4 regions of the Mesorhizobium sp. USDA 4413 genome follow, and region 3 is predicted to be linked to each of the others. Evidence: predicted binding sites of a transcription regulator. Region 3 holds the regulator's gene; each other region holds the start of a gene.
The links. The regulator PhoB, encoded in region 3, activates phosphate uptake and scavenging genes when phosphate is short. The targets are predictions, from matches to a motif close to TGTCATNNANCTGTCAT.
Positions count from the first base shown of each region.

Region 1 (4,790 bases), 3.1 Mb from region 3:
GCCGGACCGGTTCGACCAGATGATCAGCGGCGTGTCGTGATGCTCGATCGCTGCGTCGGCGCTCGGTTCCTTGCGCGGCGCGACATTGTCCTTGAGGAATCCGGTCTCGACATAGACGGGACCGAGCGGGGGCAGATGATCGCCGAAGAAGGCGATGACCGTCGGCCGCTGGCGCGCCTTAGCCCAGTCGATCAGCCGCTGCAGGCCGCGGTCGGCGTCGGCCGAGCCCTCGGCGTAGGAAAGCAGCGATTCCCGCGCCCAGGAACTGATCGGCGCGTCAACCGAATGCGTCGGGTTGGAGTAGCGGTAGGGCTCGTAAGGGCCGTGGTTCTGCAGGCTGACGGCGAACAGGAAAACCGGATCGTCGCTGGCGTCCGCCTCGCGGATGATCTCGTCGGTCATCGCCGCGTCGGAAGCCAGCGGCCCGCGCTTCTCCATCGGCGGCAGCGTCTCTTCCGAGCGGAAGTCGTTGAAGCCGAAATCGGCATAGACGGCGCCCCGGTTCCAGAACCAGTTGGTGCCGGGATGGATGGCGCGCGCCCGGTAGCCCTCGCTCTTCAGGAAGGTCGCCAGCGAGGGCGTCGGGGTGCGCACATATTGCTGGTAGGGGATCGAGCCGGCCGGCAGGAAGGCGTTGGAAAAGCCGGTCAGCGCCTCGAATTCGATATTGGCGGTCATGCCGCCGAATTCGGGCGAGAACATCGAGCCCGAGCGCAAGGCGCGCACTGTCGGGATCGGATCGGGCTTGATGCTGACGCCGGGCAGCTGCGTCGGATCCCAGAAGGATTCGCTCATCACCACGACGATATCCGGCTTCTCGTCCGGCACCGAAGCGGCGACGTCGGGGCGCTGGATAGCGGCCATCGTCTTTTGCGAATAGCCGGGCGGCGCCGAGACATGCGCCATCGGTACGTTCATAGCGAAGGCCAGCGCAAAGCCGTTGGAGGCGTAGTTCTCCTTCTGGTCCCACATGATCGGGATGATCTGCAGCCGGTCGCGCGTCCACGAGAAGGTGGCGTAATCCATGATCGAGACGAAGAAGGCGAGCAGCGGTACCGCAAGCGCCAGCCGCGCCAGGCGACCCTTGCGGCTGAGGATCGGCACACGCCGGCGCCAGGTCCGCCAGCAATAGACGAGCAGCGTCAGGCCGCCGATGATGGCCGCGGCGAGCATGACGGCCGTCCACGGTCGCTCGCGCACCAGAAGGGGCATCAGCGCCACGATCTGGCGCGCAAACAGGAAATCCGTCGGATAGAGCGGATCGCCGAGATAATGCGACTTCTGGTGGCCGACAAAGGCAAGCGCCAGCGTCAGCGGCGCCACGATCATCAGGCTCTGATGGCTGCGGCCCACTATGGCGTCGAGCCCGACCAGCACCAGCGCGAAGACGATGATGGTGGTCCAGCCCGGCTTGAAAGGCTGCAGGAAGAAATCGACGGTGCCGAAGAAATCGCCACGCACGATCCATTCGATCGCGAATACCAGCAGGGCGGAGGCAAGAAGCGTCGCCAGGCCGTAACGTACGGTCGGCCAGGTTCGTCCGGGCAGATAGCCCGTGGACGGATCGTCTTCCAAAAAACCCGGCACGGGCTTGGCCGCGCCTATCCTGATCCTTGCCACTCTGTTTCCCCCAGGCCCCACGCAACACGCCTTCCACGCCCGTCACGCTTCTGTCATCGAAATGTCACGCAAAGCTAGCGCCTGTGCCGGAAATAAGAAGAGCCAGCAACCCAAACGTGAGCGGTTTTCATCAGGTGTGATCGGCCAAAAGGCCTTTCGGAACAAGGAGCCAGCTGCCTTTTCCGGCTGAAATGAGGGCCGCATAGGCGCCCGCGGGCTTGACTTGGCCGTCCGCCTTGCGCCAGAGGCAGGGAAAAATCAGCCTCTGGAGAGACTTCAATGGCCGTCGCATTCACCTTTCCGGGACAGGGCAGCCAGGCCGTCGGCATGGGCAAGGACCTCGCCGATACCTTCCCGGAAGCGCGCCGCGTGTTCGAGGAGGTGGATGCCGCGCTTGGCGAAAAACTGTCGAAGCTGATCTGGGAAGGGCCGGAAGAGAGGCTGACGCTGACCGCCAACGCCCAGCCGGCGCTGATGGCGGTGTCCCTGGCGGCGATGCGGGCGCTCGAAGCGCGCGGCTTCTCGCTGAAGGACAGGGTGGTCTATGTGGCCGGCCATTCGCTGGGCGAATATTCCGCGCTTGCCGCGGCCGGCTTCGTTTCGGTCGGCGACGCGGCGCGGCTGCTTCGCACCCGCGGCAACGCCATGCAGGCGGCAGTACCTGCCGGCGAGGGCGCCATGGCCGCCATCATCGGTCTCGATCATGCCGATGTCGAAGCGGCATGCGCGGAAGCGGCCAAGGGCTCCGTCTGCCAGGTCGCCAACGACAATGGCGGTGGCCAGCTGGTGATTTCGGGCGCCAAGGCGGCGGTCGAGCTGGCCGCCAAGCTGTGCACCGAAAAGGGCGCCAAGCGGGCGTTGATGCTGCAGGTGTCCGCCCCCTTCCATTCGGCGCTGATGGCACCGGCGGCCGAGATCATGCGCGAGGCGCTGGCTGGTGTGGCCAAATCCGCGCCGGCCGTACCGGTCGTCTCCAACGTGACGGTGACGCCAACCAGCGATCCGGACGAGATCGCGCGCCGCCTGGTCGCTCAAGTGACCGGCCGCGTGCGCTGGCGCGAGACGGTGGAGTGGTTCGGCGCCAATGGCGTGTCGACGCTTTACGAGGTCGGCGCCGGCAAGGTGCTGTCGGGCCTGGCGCGCCGCATCAACCGCGACATCGCCACCGGCGCCATCGGCACGGCGGCGGAAGTCGAGGCGACGCTGGCGACGTTGGGATGAGGCCCCGCTCCGCCCGTGGATGACGACACGAAGGAGGCCTTCGCTAATCTCCGACGCTTATCTAGCGTGACTTGGACGATATGACGTATACGCAAACGCGACTGCTTGCAGCCGTCTGGAAAATGAGGTTGGAAAAATGTTCGAACTGACCGGCCGCAAGGCGCTCGTCACCGGCGCATCGGGAGGCATCGGCGAAGCGATCGCCAGGATATTGCACAGCCAGGGCGCGATCGTCGGCCTGCACGGTACCCGTGTGGAGAAGCTGGAAGCCCTGGCTGGTGAATTGGGCGAGCGCGTAAAGCTGTTTCCGGCGGATTTGACCGACCGCGACGCGGTCAAGGCGCTCGGGCAGAAGGCGGAAGCGGAGCTCGAGGGCGTCGACATACTGGTCAACAATGCCGGCATCACCAAGGACGGCCTGTTCGTGCGCATGTCGGACGCCGACTGGGACACCGTGATTGAGGTCAACCTGACCGCGGTGTTCCGGCTGACCCGCGAGCTGACGCATCCGATGATGCGCCGCCGCCATGGCCGCATCATCAACATCACCTCGGTGGTCGGTGTCACCGGCAATCCCGGCCAGACCAACTACTGCGCGTCCAAGGCTGGCATGATCGGCTTCTCCAAATCGCTGGCGCAGGAGATCGCCACCCGCAACATCACCGTCAACTGCGTCGCCCCAGGCTTCATCGAATCGGCCATGACCGACAAGCTCAACGACAAGCAGAAAGAGACGATCATGGCCGCCATCCCGACAAGGCGCATGGGCACCAGCGCCGAGGTCGCGTCCGCCGTCGCCTATCTTGCTTCCAATGAGGCGGCTTACGTCACCGGCCAGACCATTCATGTGAATGGCGGCATGGCGATGATCTAGCGGGGTGCTGATCTAAGGCGAGGCCGGGGCCGGGCGCCTGTGAAAACAGCCATTTCGGCTTGGACGCCCGTCATTTTTCGTGTAATGCGGCCCGCAACCCGGCGGTTCGGGCAAAAACCGGTCCTGTGGCGTTGCGTTGCCCGCAAGACCATCTTTCAACTTGATTAGCGGCATTCCGCCCGCTAACGAAGACAGACAACTTAAGACGAGGATTGCCCCAAATGAGTGACACCGCAGAGCGCGTCAAGAAGATCGTCATCGAGCATCTCGGTGTCGACGCCGACAAGGTGACGGAACAGGCGAGCTTCATCGACGATCTGGGCGCGGACAGCCTCGACACGGTCGAACTCGTCATGGCGTTCGAAGAAGAATTCGGCGTCGAGATTCCGGACGATGCCGCCGAGACCATCCTGACCGTCGGCGACGCCGTAAAGTACATCGACAAGGCCTCGGCCTGAGGTCTTTCGCAGGCATTATCGGGGAGGACCTGCGATGAGGCGTGTCGTCGTCACGGGCCTTGGCCTGCTTTCGCCATTTGGCATGGGCGTCGAGCACAGCTGGCGGGAATTGCTTTCCGGCCGCAGCGCCTGCCGCCGCGTCACCGAATTCGAGGTGGACGATCTTGCCTGCAAGATCGCCCACATCATCCCGCGTGGCGACGGCTCGAACGGCACTTTCAATCCGGAGGCCGTGCTCGAGCCGAAGGAACTGCGCAAGATCGGCGACTTCATCCTTTACGGCATCGCGGCCGCCGACGAGGCGCTGGCCGATTCCGGCTGGAAGCCCGAAACGCATGAGGACCAGTGCGCCACCGGCGTGCTGATCGGCTCCGGCATCGGCGGCATCGACGGCATCGCCGAAAACGCGATGATCCTCAAGGAGCGCGGCCCGCGCCGCATCAGCCCCTTCTTCATCCCCGGACAGATCATCAACCTGGTATCCGGCCAGGTCTCCATCCGCCACGGCCTGAAAGGCCCGAACCATGCGGTGGTCACCGCCTGCTCGACCGGCGCGCATGCCATCGGCGACGCCGCCCGGCTGATCATGTGGGGCGACGCCGACGTCATGGTGGCGG
Region 1 is NZ_JBVPRP010000001.1:3,330,904-3,335,693, forward strand. Features, by position in the region: gene ACVMIM_RS15890 (LTA synthase family protein) at 1-1,620, opposite strand, end outside; gene fabD (ACP S-malonyltransferase) at 1,900-2,841, shown strand; gene fabG (3-oxoacyl-[acyl-carrier-protein] reductase) at 2,978-3,715, shown strand; gene ACVMIM_RS15905 (acyl carrier protein) at 3,937-4,173, shown strand; gene fabF (beta-ketoacyl-ACP synthase II) at 4,208-4,790, shown strand, end outside.
Region 1: a site for PhoB is predicted at 1,672-1,688, ahead of ACVMIM_RS15890 (LTA synthase family protein). Genes of this name have one in related genera too.

Region 2 (4,790 bases), 650 kb from region 3:
TGATCGCCGCGCGCGCCAATCCAAAGCTTGCCGAGCCAATCGAAGCGGCGGTGTGAGAGAGCACAGCATCGGCCGGCAAATCCGGTCGCGGCGGTGCCAATACTGTTTTCCTACCGCAGTGGCGGCTCAGCCTTGCGGGTCCTGCGCCACGGTGGCCTTGAGGCGCACGCCATTGCCGCCGCGCCCGCTGGCCTGGTTCTCGCCGATCAGCTCCACGCGCGCCTCGTCGAGCGCCTGGATGACCTTCATCAGCGTGTCGACGACGCCGTCGCCCGCTTCCATGCGCTGGATCGTCGCAGCGAGAGCCCGGCCCACTCGGCGAGTGTCGATGCCAGCAGCCATCGATCAGTTACTGTCGGCCACGACTTTGCGCCGCTGCAGCAGGCGCGCCGCAAGCCAGCACAGCATGGCCCAGGCGAAGCCCGCGCACCAGCCGGCAAGCACATCGGACGGCCAATGCACGCCGAGATAGACGCGGCTCGTGCCGACCAGCACGGTGGTGAGCACCGCAAGCCCGAGCACAAAGACCTTCGTCCTGCGGTCCGGCAGGAATCGGGCTGCCAGCGAGCCGAGCGTCAGATAGGTCACGGCCGACAGCATCGCGTGGCCGCTCGGAAAGGACAGCGACGTCTCGTTGACGAGATGCGAGACGAGATCAGGCCGCGGCCGGTCGACCTCGAATTTGAGCAGGCTTGAGAGCACTTGCCCACCCGCCACCGCCGCGAACATGAACAGCGCTGTCGAGGGCCTGCGGATCAACAGCAGATAAACGATGGTCGCAGTCGTGATCAGCACCAGCACAACAGTGCTGCCGAGCGCGGTGACGTCGCGCACCGCGCCTTCCAGCCAAAGCGGGCCGATCGGGCTGTCCGGCTGCCCGGCATGACGGAAAGCGAGCAGGATTTCCGTGTCGAAGGCGTGCGGGGTCGTGGCGCGCGCCACTTCCACGAGCTCCACCAGGCCCCACAGTCCGCCGGCGATCACCAGCCCGGCAAGCAGCACGGGGAATTCCAACCTGTTGAGGAGCGCGTTGGCGATCGGTTTCATGCCAGCCTTTTGATCCCGCTACAGCCGCTGCATATAGGGCCCGAGCGTGATCAGCGCGACGGCGGCGATCGCCAGCACTATGCCGGTCGCTTGCAAGGCGTTGAGCCGTTCGCCGAAAAAGGCGAGCGCCACGACATTGACCGCGACGAGCTGGATCACCGCCGACAGGCTGAATGACACCGACATGCCGAATTCGCGCACCAGCCTCAGCATGATCAGATTGCCGGCCGTATAGAACGCCAGCGTCAAAAGCAGCTTGGCGAGGCTCGGCGCCAGCCCCCATTGCTTGGCCGCCATCGCCGCCAGCACGAACATCAGGGTCGAAATGCAGAGCTGCGACAGTCCCCAGAAACTCACCGCCGTCTCCTTTTTTCAAGCGCCGTCGCCAAGCCGGCCGCAGCCCTTGTTTCCGAAGCAGGCGAGGCCGTCAAGCTGATCGCCGTCGACCGCTGGCGCGTTTCGGGGGCCAAGCCAGCCAGCCGCTGCTCAGCCGGCAAATAGCCATTGCGATTCAATCAAGGTAGTGTCACGAAAATGTGATCGGCGCGCTTTAGGGGTCGAACGGTCAAAATCCCAGCCACCTCAAGAAGCCAGAGGAACACCATGACCGTGACCCCTGAGACCCGTTTCCGCACCAGCCAGCTCGAGGACAATGACGGCCCGCCGGTCAACCCGACCGACAACCGCACCATGGGCGAGATCATCGCAGCGCGCTTCTCGCGCCGCGGCTTCCTCATGGGTTCGCTGGCCGTCTCGGCCATCGCCGCCACCGTCAGCCCGCTGGCGCTCGTCGCCGCCAACGAGGCCCGCGCCGCAGAAGGCTCGGCCTTCAACTTCGACGAGCTCGAAGCCGGCATCGACGACAGGCACCATGTCGCGCCGGGCTATGACGCCGACGTGCTGTTGCGCTGGGGCGATCCGCTGTTTGCCGATTCGCCGGATTTCGATCCGCTGAAGCAATCGGCCGAGGCCCAGGCCAGGCAATTCGGCTACAACAACGACTATGTCGGCTATATCCCGATCGACGGCTCGGCCGAGCACGGCCTTTTGGTCGTCAACCACGAATACACCAACCCGCATCTGATGTTCCCGGGCATCGTTTCGATCGTCGAGAAGGATGGAAAGAAGAAGGCCGAGGTGGCTCCGCTCTCGAAGGAGCAGGTCGATGTCGAGATGGCCGCGCATGGCGGCACCATCGTCGAGATCCGCAAGCAAGGCGGCAAGTGGCAGGTGGTGCGCGACGGCAAGCTCAACCGCCGCATCATGTCCACCACCGAGATGGCGCTCTCCGGCCCGGTCGCCGGCCACGACCGCGTCAAGACCAATGCCGATCCATCCGGCACCAAAGTCATCGGCACGTTCAACAATTGCGCCGGCGGCGTCACGCCTTGGGGCACCTATGTGATGGCCGAGGAGAACATCCACGGCTATTTCTCGGGCGAATTGCCGGAAGGCCACAAGGAAGCGGCCAACTACAAGCGCCTCGGCATCCCGGAAGGCGCCTATGAATGGGGCGCGCATTACGACCGCTTCAACCTTGCCAAGGAGCCGAACGAGCCCAATCGCTTCGGCTGGATCGTCGAGGTCGACGTCAACGATCCAACCTCCACACCGAGGAAGCGCACCGCCATGGGCCGCTTCAAGCATGAGGGCGCCGAATCGATCGTCGCCAAGGACGGCCGCGTCGTCTTCTATCTCGGCGACGACGAACGCTTCGACTATGTCTACAAATTCGTCACCGCCGGCACGTTCAACCCCAATGACCGTGTCGCCAACATGAACCTGCTCGACGATGGCACGCTGCACGTAGCGAAGTTCGCCGAGGACGGTTCGGTCGAATGGATGCCGATCGTGTTCGGGCAAGGCCCGCTGACGGCGGAGAACGGCTTTGCGTCGCAGGCCGACGTGCTGATCGAGACGCGGCGCGCCGCCGACCTGCTCGGCGCCACCAAGATGGACCGGCCGGAGGACATCCAGCCCAATGCCGGCAACGGCAAGGTCTATGTCATGCTGACCAACAATTCGAAGCGCAAGGCCGAGCAGGTCGACGCCGCCAATCCGCGCGCCGACAATGCCTTCGGCCATATCATCGAGATCGTCGAGGATGGCGGCGACTTCGCCGCCACCAAGGGCAAATGGGAGGTGCTGTTGAAATGCGGCGACCCGTCGGTCGCCGATGTCGGCGCCACCTTCTCGACCGCGACTACCGCCCATGGCTGGTTCGGCATGCCGGACAATTGCGCCGTCGATTCCGCCGGACGTCTATGGGTCGCCACCGACGGCCAGGGGCCGAAGGCCACCGGCCGCACCGACGGCCTCTGGGCGGTCGATACCGAGGGCGCGGCACGGGCAACCTCGAAACTGTTCTTCCGGGTGCCGATCGGCGCCGAAATGTGCGGTCCGCTGTTTGCGCCCGACGACCAGACGGCTTTCGTCGCCGTCCAGCATCCGGGCGATGGCGGCGAGGACTGGGAAGGCTTTGGCCGCCTGTCCTATTACGAGGATCCGTCGACCCGCTGGCCGGATTTCAAGCCGGACATGCCGGTGCGGCCGTCCGTCGTTGCGATCACGAAACAGGGCGGCGGCAAGATCGCGGTGTGATGCACTGAGGTAGCGCAGACGTTGGGGATTGGCGGAAGGCTCCCCAACGTCGTCATTCCAGGGCGGAGCAGGAGCAAAGCTCCGTCGCGGAGACCCTGGACTCCATTCCGTTACCTCGGACGCAGGGTGCAGCGGCGCAGAGAGCCTCGGGTCTGCGCTGCGTCGCTGCGCTCCTTGCTCTGCCCGTGGATGAGGAAGCGATGGGCCTCCATAGCCCGGCACTCACTCCGCGCGTTGAACCATGGCCATGTTCATTACGCTTCTCAGGCGGAAGCCGATGGACTCGTAAAGCCTGATCGCCGCGGCATTGCTTTCATAGGCGTGCAGATACGGAACCTCGCCGCGTGCCGCGATTCGGCCCGCCACGAACACCGACAGCAGGCGGGCAAGGCCGCCGCCGCGGAAATCCGGATGCGTGCACACGCCGCTGAGTTCCGCGTAGCCGGGCTGCTTCATGCGCTCGCCGGCCATCGCCGCCAGCCTGCCGTCGACCCTGATGCCCCAGAAATCGCCGAGGCTCAGCGCCTCCAGCGTGAAGGGGCCGGGCTTGGTGAGCGAGGCAAGCGCCAGCATCTCCTCGGCATTGTCTTTTGTCAGCTGCCGGACGCGCTTGTCGGACGCCGCCGGCATCGGCATTTCGGCAACCATCTGCACCAGCGTCGCCGTCGAGATCGCGGAAAGTTCCGGCGGCAAAACGATGTCATCCGCCTGGACCAGGGCTGCGGTTTCGCCCGGCGGTAGAAGCCCCGCCAGCGCCCGCAGGCTGTCCGCATCGTCGCCGGCGGTGGCGGCGAAAGGAACGATCGACGGGCGATAGCGCCTGGCAAGGTCGCCGCCTTCGGCGAGAGCCTGGTGCCGCGTCGTAAGCGCGCTCCAGACGGGGCGGTCGAGGACATGTCTCATAAGGCGGCCACCTTGGCGTTTTCGGCGCGGCGGTGGAGCGGCGTCGCGGCCAGACGATCCTCGACGGCGGCAAGCTGGCTAAGCAGCGGGCCGGAAAGATCGGCGCACAGATCCGCCACGGCGTTCTCGATGCTTGGCCAGATGTCGCGCTTGGCCCGGTCGACCAGCCGCCTTCCGTCGCGGCTCAGCGAAACGATCCTGCGCCGCTGGTCGTCTTGCGAAGGGTTGACCTCGACCAG
Region 2 is NZ_JBVPRP010000001.1:844,536-849,325, reverse strand. Features, by position in the region: gene ACVMIM_RS04290 (DMT family transporter) at 1-56, shown strand, start outside; gene ACVMIM_RS04285 (helix-turn-helix domain-containing protein) at 127-342, opposite strand; gene ACVMIM_RS04280 (phosphatase PAP2 family protein) at 346-1,047, opposite strand; gene ACVMIM_RS04275 (hypothetical protein) at 1,066-1,404, opposite strand; gene ACVMIM_RS04270 (PhoX family protein) at 1,651-3,648, shown strand; gene ACVMIM_RS04265 (GNAT family N-acetyltransferase) at 3,871-4,551, opposite strand; gene ACVMIM_RS04260 (MarR family winged helix-turn-helix transcriptional regulator) at 4,548-4,790, opposite strand, start outside.
Region 2: a site for PhoB is predicted at 1,572-1,588, ahead of ACVMIM_RS04270 (PhoX family protein). Genes of this name have one in related genera too.

Region 3 (4,790 bases):
AGCCCTGGAAGGCGCCGATGATGAGGCCGAGCGCCAGGCCGATCAGCAATGCCAGCACCCAGATCCACGGGTTGCCGAGCTCAAGCCCGACGAAGCGAACCAGGAAATGCGCCTGGGCAAAGCCCATGACCATGCCGATCACGCCTTCGGCCGATCCGACGGACAGGTCGATGTTGCGCATGACGATGACCAGCACCATGCCGGAGGCCATGATCGCCACGGCCGACGTCTGCACCGACAGGTTCCAGAGATTGCGCGGCGTGAGGAAGGTGCGGCTGTCGAAGTCGAGCGGATTGACGCCAAGCCGCAGGCTGGAGATCACATGCAGCCCGATCCAGATCAGGAGCAGCGCGCCGATCATGCCGAGCATGCGGGTGTCGAGCTCGGTCGCCTTCAGGAACCTGGCGACGGCGCCGAGTTCTGACGCGCGCGCGGTGTCCGCCGGTTGCATGGACGTCGTGTCGGTCATGATTTCCTCCCGCCGGCTGGCGCGGATGCCTGGCCAAGCCTAGAAGCTATCCGCCAGAGGCGGAAACACAAATCTTTTGAGAAAACGCCGCGGCTTTAAAGCAAATCCCGGGAAAGGCGCGTAAGCGGGTTTCCGTCCGGGATTGCGGCAGCAGAGAGCTGGAGCGGTTCATTGAACCGCTCCAGCCTGCGGCGCAGGATTTCGGTCGAAAGTCGGCAAACTCAGTTGCAGACCTTGACGCTGCCGGCGGGCACGCCCGCGCAGACTTCGTCCTTCTTGATCCAGCCCGCGTCGATGACGACGTTGAGATTGTCCTTGGTGATCGCGACGGGCGTCAGGAACAGCGACTTGACGGTGTTTCCGCCAGGCGTGGTGAAGTCCTTGGCGCCGGCGATGTCGCCCATTTTCTTGCCGTCGGCGAGCTGCGAAGCGATCTCGGCGGCGTTCTTGCCGAGCTCGCGAGCGTCCTTCCACACGGACACGGTCTGCGTGCCGAGCGCGATGCGGTTGAGCGCCGCGTGGTCGCCATCCTGGCCGGAGACCGGAACGGTGCCGGCCAACCCTTGAGCCGTCAGCGCAGCGACGACGCCGCCAGCGGTGCCGTCATTGGCCGCCACGACCGCGTCAACCTTGTTGTCGTTGGCGGTCAGGAACTGCTCCATGTTCTTCTGCGCGTTGGCCGGCAGCCAGCCGTCGGTATAGGCCTCGCCGACATTCTTGATCTTGCCGCTGTCGATCGCGTCCTTCAGAACTTCCATGGAACCCGAGAACAGGAAGTCGGCGTTCGGATCGGCGCCCGAGCCCTTGATGAAGACGTAGTTGCCTTCGGGTTTCACCTTGAACACCTCGCGGGCCTGCATGCGGCCGACTTCCTTGTTGTCGAAGGTCAGGTAGAACACGTCCTTGTTTTCGATCAGCCGGTCGTAGCCGACGACCGGGATGCCCTCGTCGAGCGCCTTCTGCACCGCCGGGCCGATCGCCGAGGCATCCTGCGCCAGGATGATCAGCGCATTGGCGCCCTGCGAGATCAGGCTTTCGACATCGGTCAGTTGCTTGCCCGGATTGGACTGCGCGTCGGCCGAAATATACTTGTCGCCGGCGGCCTCGATGGCGGCCTTCATAGCCGCTTCGTCGGTCTTCCAGCGCTCTTCCTGGAAATTCGACCACGACACGCCGATCACCTTGTCCTTCGCCTCGGCGACCGACGCCAGCGTCAGCGACATGGCAACGCCCGCCAGGATGGCGGCTGCGAATTTCTTCATGATATCCTCCCTGCGCTCCGTATGGCGCGACCCAGACTGGCCCGAAGGCCGGTACAGAGGCTTTTTTTCGAGCCTCAAAAAAATAGTGGTCCAGTAAAACGACGCTGTCAACCGCGATCTTGATGGGTTTTGATGGGTTCAGGTATTTTTTTCGGCGTCCGCAATAAATAATGACATGGACCCGGGGTTCTGCCACAATCGACAAGCAATCCCAGGAAAAGTGCGCAGTGGTTTTTCCGCCCGGAATTGCGTCGGACCAAAAAGACGAACGGTTCGCCGTTTTCGGTAAATGGTGAACCGTCTAGCGTGTCAGCGACAGGCCATGGCATCATCACAAGGCCGCGATGACTCGGGAGGACGTGCGAGACAATGTCGGTGGGAATCCGCCACGACGATTTGCGCCGGCGCAACCGCGCCATGGTGATTTCGGCGGTGCGCCGCGCCGGCCAGCCGTCGCGCACGGAGATTGCCGCCACCACCGGGCTTAGCCACTCAACCATTTCGGCGATCTCCGCCGACCTGATCCAGGAGGGCATTCTCAGCGAAAGCAAGGCCAGCGAGCCGACGGCGTTGAAACGCGGCCGGCCGCAGATCGGCCTGGCGTTGAATCCCGAAGCCGCCGCTGTGCTGACCGTGGTGTTGTCGCTGAACTTCCTGTCGGTCGCTGTGATCGACTATGCCGGCCAGGTGGTTGCCGAGGAGCAGCTGCGCCTGGACACGCTCGTCATGCCGCGCGACGAGCTGATCGGCGAATGCCTGGCGATCGTCCGGCGCCGGCTGCATGATCCCGACCTTGACGTCGGCAGCGTCGCCCGCATCGCCATGGGCATTCAGGGCATCACCGATACCCATTCACGCGTCATGCTGTGGTCGCCGATCACGCCGCTGACCGACATCCCCTTTGCCGACATCCTGGAGAAGGAATTCGGCATCCCCGCCACAATGGAGAACGACTGCAACATGATGGCGGTGGCGCTGCAATGGCGCGATCCTGAACGCTATCGCGACGACTTCATCGCAATCCTCTTGTCGCACGGCATCGGCATGGGTCTGGTACTGAAAGGTGCGCTGTTCACCGGCACGCACTCCTCGGGCGGTGAGTTCGGGCACATGATCCACCGGCCCGGCGGCGCGCTTTGCCGCTGCGGCCGGCGCGGCTGCGTCGAGGCCTATGCCGGCAATTACGCCATCTGGCGCAGCGCCATGGGCATAAGCGAGGATGCCGCGCCGACGGATGTCGGCGACGCCGACATGCGCGCGCTTGCCGCGAAGGCCCGGCAACAGGACGGCCCCGAGCGCGAGGCCTATCGCCGGGCCGGCGAGGCGCTGGGCTTCGGCCTCGGCAGCCTGTTCGCGCTGATCGACCCGGCGCCCGTCGCCATGGTCGGCGTCAGCGCGGCCGCCTTCGACCTGATCGAGCCCGCGCTGAGGGAGGCGATCGCCCAGACCGCCGGCGGCCAGCACTCCGAATCGATCTCCTTCGACACCGAGCCGAACGAGCTGCCGCTGATCCGCGAAGGCTGCGCCATGCGCGCGCTGACCTTCGTCGACCAGGAGATTTTCGCGCCGGGAGGCCAGGCAAGAACCGGCACCGTCGGGAAGAACGTGGCCTAAGTAGGACCGAAAAATGCGAGCGCTGGGATATCCTGAGATTCAGGTCAAGCCGAGTCGAGAATGGTGGATTCCGAGAACCGGAACGGAGCGTACTTTTGGATACGTGATTACCGGAAGCGCAGGAAGCCGCCATTCGCAGGCCGGCATCACCTGAATATCAGGATATCCCTAGTCCTCGCGGATCGCGTAGCCCGCCCCCCGAATGGTACGTATCACGTCCGGCATGCGGCCGTTGTTGACCGCCTTGCGCAGGCGCCCGACATGGACGTCCACGGTGCGCTCGTCGATATAGATCGTCTCGCCCCAGACATTGTCGAGCAGCTGGCTGCGCGAGAACACGCGGCCGGGATGCCGCATCATGAATTCGAGCAGCCGGAACTCGGTCGGGCCGAGCCTGATCTCGCTCTTCTTGCGGTAGACGCGGTGCGATTCGCGGTCGAGCACGATGTCGCCGACCTTGAGCACGCTGGACAGCACCTCCGGCTTGGCGCGGCGCAGCAGCGCCTTGACGCGCGCCATGAACTCCGGCGTCGAGAACGGCTTGACCAGATAGTCGTCGGCGCCGGTCGAAAGGCCGCGCACGCGGTCGCTTTCCTCGCCCCGCGCCGTCAGCATGATGATCGGCAGCCGCTCGGTCTCGGGCCGCATCCTGAGGCGCCGGCAAAGCTCGATGCCGGAAACCGCCGGCACCATCCAGTCGAGCACGAGCAGGTCGGGAACGTTTTCCTGAAGGCGGATTTCGGCCTCGTCGCCGCGGGTCACCACTTCGACTTGGTAACCCTCGGATTCGAGGTTGTAGCGGAGCAGCACCCCCAGCGGCTCCTCGTCCTCCACCACCATGATGCGTGGCGCGATCATCGGGGTAACCTTTTCGTCAGGCCGCCGGCGCCGACATTGCCGTCTCGTCCTGCTTCGGACGGTTGGCGGGCAATTGCGTGCCGGTCAGCACATAATAGGCGTTCTCGGCGATGTTGGTCACATGATCGCCAATGCGCTCCAGATTCTTGGCGCAGAACAGAAGATGCGTGCAAGCGGTGATGTTGCGCGGATCCTCCATCATGTAGGTCAACAGCTCACGGAAGACGGATGTGTATTTGACGTCGATGCGTTCGTCGTCGTTGCGAAGCTTGGCCAGCGCCGTAGCGTCGCCCACCGTATATTCCTGGATCACGCCCTGCACCTGGATCAGCACCATCTGCGCCATGGAATCGATCGAGTGGGTGAGGTCGCGCGGCGCGGCGCTGACGCCGACCGAGCCGACGCGCTTGGCGATGTTCTTGGCGAGATCGCCGATGCGCTCGAGGTCGCCCGCCATGCGGATCGAGCCGACCACGTTGCGAAGATCGTCCGCCATCGGCTGGCGCTTGGCGATCAGCGTGATGGCGCGGTCGTCGAGCTCGCGCTGCCTTGCGTCCATGATCGCGTCGTCGGAAACGACGCGCTGC
Region 3 is NZ_JBVPRP010000001.1:195,868-200,657, forward strand. Features, by position in the region: gene ACVMIM_RS00980 (sugar ABC transporter permease) at 1-469, opposite strand, end outside; gene xylF (D-xylose ABC transporter substrate-binding protein) at 691-1,731, opposite strand; gene ACVMIM_RS00990 (ROK family protein) at 2,101-3,345, shown strand; gene phoB (phosphate regulon transcriptional regulator PhoB) at 3,514-4,203, opposite strand; gene phoU (phosphate signaling complex protein PhoU) at 4,220-4,790, opposite strand, start outside.

Region 4 (4,790 bases), 3.2 Mb from region 3:
GGGACGCAGCCACCCGATACACGACAAGATGGCGAGGCGCGGCAGCGCTAATCTCCCCGCAAGGGCGGAGATTGGCAGCTTCACAGCCTGCGATACTTCTCCAGCTCCGGATCGAGATCCACCTTCACCGCATTGGTGAAGACGCAGGTCGCCACCATGATGCCGGCGAAGGCGGTGAGGTTGACGAGCAGCGTCTCGTCATAGCGCGCCTTGAGCGCGGCCCAGACCTCGTCCGGAACGGCATTGGCATCGGTTGCGACCGCCTTGCCGAACTTCATCAGCAGCGCCTCATGCGCAATGGGCTCGATCGCTTCGGGATCGAGGCCGCTGTCGATAAGCGCGCGGCGGAAGAAGGTCACCGGGATCTCGGCGCGCATCGTCTCGGCGATCGCTTTCGAGAACAGCCAGATGGCGCGGTCGTCGAGCGTCGGCTTCAGCAGGTCGCGCAGCGTGAACCATTCGGCGTAGATGCGGTGGGCGGCGGGCGAGCGAAGCAGGATGCGCTTCATGTTGGTCATGCGGCCGCGCAGCGCGAGCTCGCGGTCGTGCTCGGCGCGGATGTCTTCCGAGGCGGCGGCGTAGTCAATCGGCGAAAGCTGCGCCCTCACACTCACCCCACCGTCGCGTGAAGTGCCGGCGCGCCGCGCAGGGTGTTTGAGACGGTGCAGATGTCTTCGGCATCCGCCAGGATCCGCTCTTTCATCGCGGCATCCAGGTCGCCGGTGATCTCGAGCCTGACGGTGAACGTCTCGACCCGCGCGGGCTCGTCCTTCGCCTTCTCGCCGGTGACCTCCGCCCTCACCTCGCCAAGCCGGTCGGCGATACCAAGCCGAGTCGCCGCGATGCGGGCGCTGAGCACCATGCAGGCGGCCAAAGAGGCATAGAGCAGGTCGAGCGGGCTGAAGCCCGGGGCACTGACCTGCGTGACCACATCGACAGTGCCGCCTGTCGGGGTGGTTATGGTGGGCAGGTCGCCCGGTGGCAGGACGGCGAGAGCGCCGGCGTTTCGGGTTCTGACTTTAAGGTCCGCCATCGCATGGCCTCCGATTTGGAAGCCATTGATAGCGGACGGGAATTCGCTGGGGCAAGGCGTTAGGCGACTGGCGCTTCCTCGCCCGCACGAATGTGGGGAGAGGAACCCAAGTTCTGAGATGCTACTTCGTCAGATCGAGCGCCGCCGTCAGGTCGCCCATCGGCGGCTGGTCGTTGTTGCGCAGTGCCTTGTCGCGGGCGACGATGCCGGGCAGCACCGGCAGGTCGTAGCGGTTGGTGATGAAGCGCAGGATCGAGGTGGTGTCATACTGCGTGTGATCGACCATGCCCATCTTGGCATAGGGCGAAATGATGAAGGCCGGGATGCGGTTGCCCGGACCCCAGCGATCGGCCTTGGGCGGCGCGACGTGATCCCAGAAGCCGCCATTCTCGTCATAGGTGATGACGACCAGCATGTGAGCCCATTGCGGGCTCTTCTCCAGATGCGAGACGAGGTCGGCCAGATGGCGGTCGCCGGACGTCACGTCGGCATAGCCGGCGTGTTCGTTGAGGTTGCCCTGCGGCTTGTAGAAGGACACGGCCGGCAGCTTGCCGTCGTCGATCGCCTTGATGAACTCGCCGCCGTCAAGGCCGCCATCCTTGAGGTGCTCGGCTCGGGCGGCCGTGCCCGGCGCATAGGCCGCGAAATAGTTGTAGGGCTGGTGGTGGAACTGGAAATTGGGCACAGGGGCCGCGTTCTTGCCGTCAAGCGCCGCCTGCCAGGCGCCCGAATACCAGGCCCAGGAAATGCCCTTCAGCGACAACAGATCGCCGATGGTGATCTCGTGCTGCGGCGGCAGCGTGGTGGGCACAGCCGGATCGGCCAGCGCCTTGTCGCCGCCCTCGGCCGGCTTGTTGGCGCTCGGCTGGTAAGGCGGCTGCATGGTGTTGACGGCGTAGAAGTCCGGCGTGATGGCGCCGTCATTGACGAATTTCGGCACGCCGCCCAGCGCCGAAGGCGGTGAATTGTCGGCCGGTTTCAGCGTCACGCCGTCCGGTTCGACGACGGCGATCTGGCCCTTCACAGGACTGGTGTCGGCATTCGGATAGTAAGGCGCGCAGGCGCAGGCGAGCATGAAGTGGTTGAGGAAGGAGCCGCCGAACGCGCCCTGGAAAAAATTGTCCGCCAGCACGTATTTCTTGGCGATCGCCCACATCGGCAGGTTGGAGCCGTCATAATGGCCCATGACCAGGGAGCCGGAATCGGCCCAGGCGACGAACTTGTCGTTACGGCCGCCGTCGATCTGCATCTGCTCCTGGTAGAAGCGGTGCCAGAGATCGTGCGTGATGACGCTGGTGCCCTCGTTGAAGCCCTTGGGGTCGTCGATAGCGAAGGTGGCGTTGGCAAGATGCGCGCTCTGCGCCTCCGTGACCGCTGGCGTGACACCCTTGCCGGTCAGCCCGCCCCAGACCGGCGGCAGTTCGGAAAGCGGCTTGCCGTCGCGGTCAAGCTGGCGCGCCTGGTCGGGCGACACGTTGGCCAGGCCGTTCGCGCCGGGAAAGCCGCCATATAGATTGTCGAAGCTGCGGTTCTCGGCGTAGATGACAACGACGGTGTCGATCTTGTCATAGCCGGGAGGAGCCGCCTGGGCAGCAGCAGAGAGCGATGCCAGCGCCGTGGAGGCGATGCAAAGAGAGAGAAAGGTTCGGGTCATCGGGAAATGCCTCGTGGCTTGGGAATGGCTGGAGGACGGCAATGCAGGAACGCAGCTGCATCAATGCCCAGCTACTTCGATGCCTTGTCACCTATGTGACAGTTCTGCAGCCTCCGGACACGGTTTCGTGAGGGAGACAGCCGGTCATCAATCCGTTGCACTCGAACCTTACGCGAGCGAAATCGAGCGAAGGAAATCACGGATGTCGCCGCGGACGATGGTACGGAAAAATCACGCAATCGCCCTTCTGGCGGCCTCGATTGTCGGCTTGACCGCGCCTGCCAATACCGCGGAACCCTTCGGCGTCCATCCCGGCCCGATGTCGCGCAAGGAGGCCTTCGCCCGCGCCGACGCGCTGACGGCGCTTGGGCGGCAGATGTTTTTCGACCCGTCGCTCTCGGCATCGGGCAAGCAGGCCTGCTCGTCCTGCCACGATCCCAACCATGCTTTCGGACCGGCCTCGGCCTCGCCGGTCGAAACGGGCGGAGCGAAGCTCGACCAGCCCGGCGTCCGCGCCGTGCCGTCGCTGCGCTACCTGCAGGCGGCCCCCGCCTTCACCGAGCATTTCTACGACTCCGAGGACGAAGGGGACGAAAGCGTCGACAATGGCCCGACCGGCGGCCTGACCTGGGACGGTCGCGCCGACCATGGCAAGGACCAGGCGAAGATCCCGCTGCTCTCTCCCTTCGAGATGGGCAACAAGGACGCGGCCCAGGTGGTCGCCAGCCTGCGCAAGGCGCCCTATGCCGATGCCTTCAAGGCAGCGTTCGGCGCCGATGTCTTCGACCATCCGCAGGACGCCTTCGATGCCGCGGTGGAGGCGCTCGGCACATTCGAGCAGAGCAGCGCCGACTTCTACCCCTATTCCAGCCGCTACGACGCCTTCCTCGCCGGCAAGGCGCAGCTTTCCGCGCAGGAATTGCGCGGCCGCATGCTGTTCGAGGACGAGTCGAAGGGCAATTGCGCGAGCTGCCATTTGAGCGAGCCCGCCAATGACGGCGAGCCGCCGCAATTCACCGATTACGGCCTGATCGCGATTGCCGTACCGCGCAATCCGGCGATTCCAGCGAATGCCGATCCCAACTATGTCGACCTCGGCCTGTGCGGTCCGCTGCGCACCGACTTCAGGAGCCGCGCCGAATATTGCGGCCTGTTCAAGACCCCGACCCTGCGCAACGTGGCCTTGCGGAAAAGCTTCTTCCACAATGGCTATTTCCACACGCTGCGCGAGGCGGTCGCCTTCTACGCCAGCCGCGACAGCGACCCGGGGCGCTGGTATCCGAGGAAGGCGGACGGCACGGTCGACAAATTCGATGACCTGCCTAAAGCCTACTGGCCGAACCTCAACACCGATCCGCCGTTCAACGGCAGAAAGCCGGGCGACAAGCCGGCGCTGACCGACGCCGAGATCGACGACATCGTTGCCTTCCTCGGCACGCTGACCGACGCGGACCAAGCGGGGCAGTAGGCTGCGCCGCCAGGACAATTTCGGGGCGCGACGGCCCCGGTCTGAGTTCTGCTATCCACCGCAAATGTGTGCCAATGTGAGCCACGTCATAGGAACACCAAGCCGCACTTGCTATATTGCCCATCTCTTCACAGATGGAGTCTCCGATGAGGTTCATCGCGGTGCAGGAGCCGCCTGGGAGCAGCTGGGCGGTGTTCGATGCGGGCAATGGGGCGCCGGCGGAATATGCCGGCCGGGTGCTTATCGGCCTGACATCGCGCGAGGCCCGCTGGTTCGTCGCCGCGGGCAACGACCATGCAGCCTGGCCGCGGCCCGGCCGGCCAGCCGGGCAATTGCGGCTCGTCAGCGGAGGCCGCTCCCGGTCGATCCGGGAAAGGCATGGCCAACCAGCCGGTTGAGAGGACGCGCTGCCAGATTGATTCAGGGCAGCGCCTCAATCATTGGCCCTCATTGCGCCGGTGCATAGCGGCTCACCACCATGCCGCAGGCATAGGGCTTCGAGCCGAGGAGCTTCAGCCTGCTGAAACCGCCCTTGTCGAAGATGCGGCGGCCCCTGCCTAGAACCGCCGGATTGGTAAAGAGCTGGTATTCGTCGACAAGGCCGGCGGCGACCAGCGCCGAGGCAAATCCGGCGC
Region 4 is NZ_JBVPRP010000001.1:3,440,653-3,445,442, reverse strand. Features, by position in the region: gene ACVMIM_RS16570 (carboxymuconolactone decarboxylase family protein) at 81-608, opposite strand; gene ACVMIM_RS16565 (OsmC family protein) at 611-1,033, opposite strand; gene ACVMIM_RS16560 (acid phosphatase) at 1,155-2,687, opposite strand; gene ACVMIM_RS16555 (cytochrome-c peroxidase) at 2,890-4,155, shown strand; gene ACVMIM_RS16550 (hypothetical protein) at 4,302-4,553, shown strand; gene ACVMIM_RS16545 (dihydrofolate reductase family protein) at 4,603-4,790, opposite strand, start outside.
Region 4: a site for PhoB is predicted at 2,830-2,846, ahead of ACVMIM_RS16560 (acid phosphatase). Genes of this name have one in related genera too.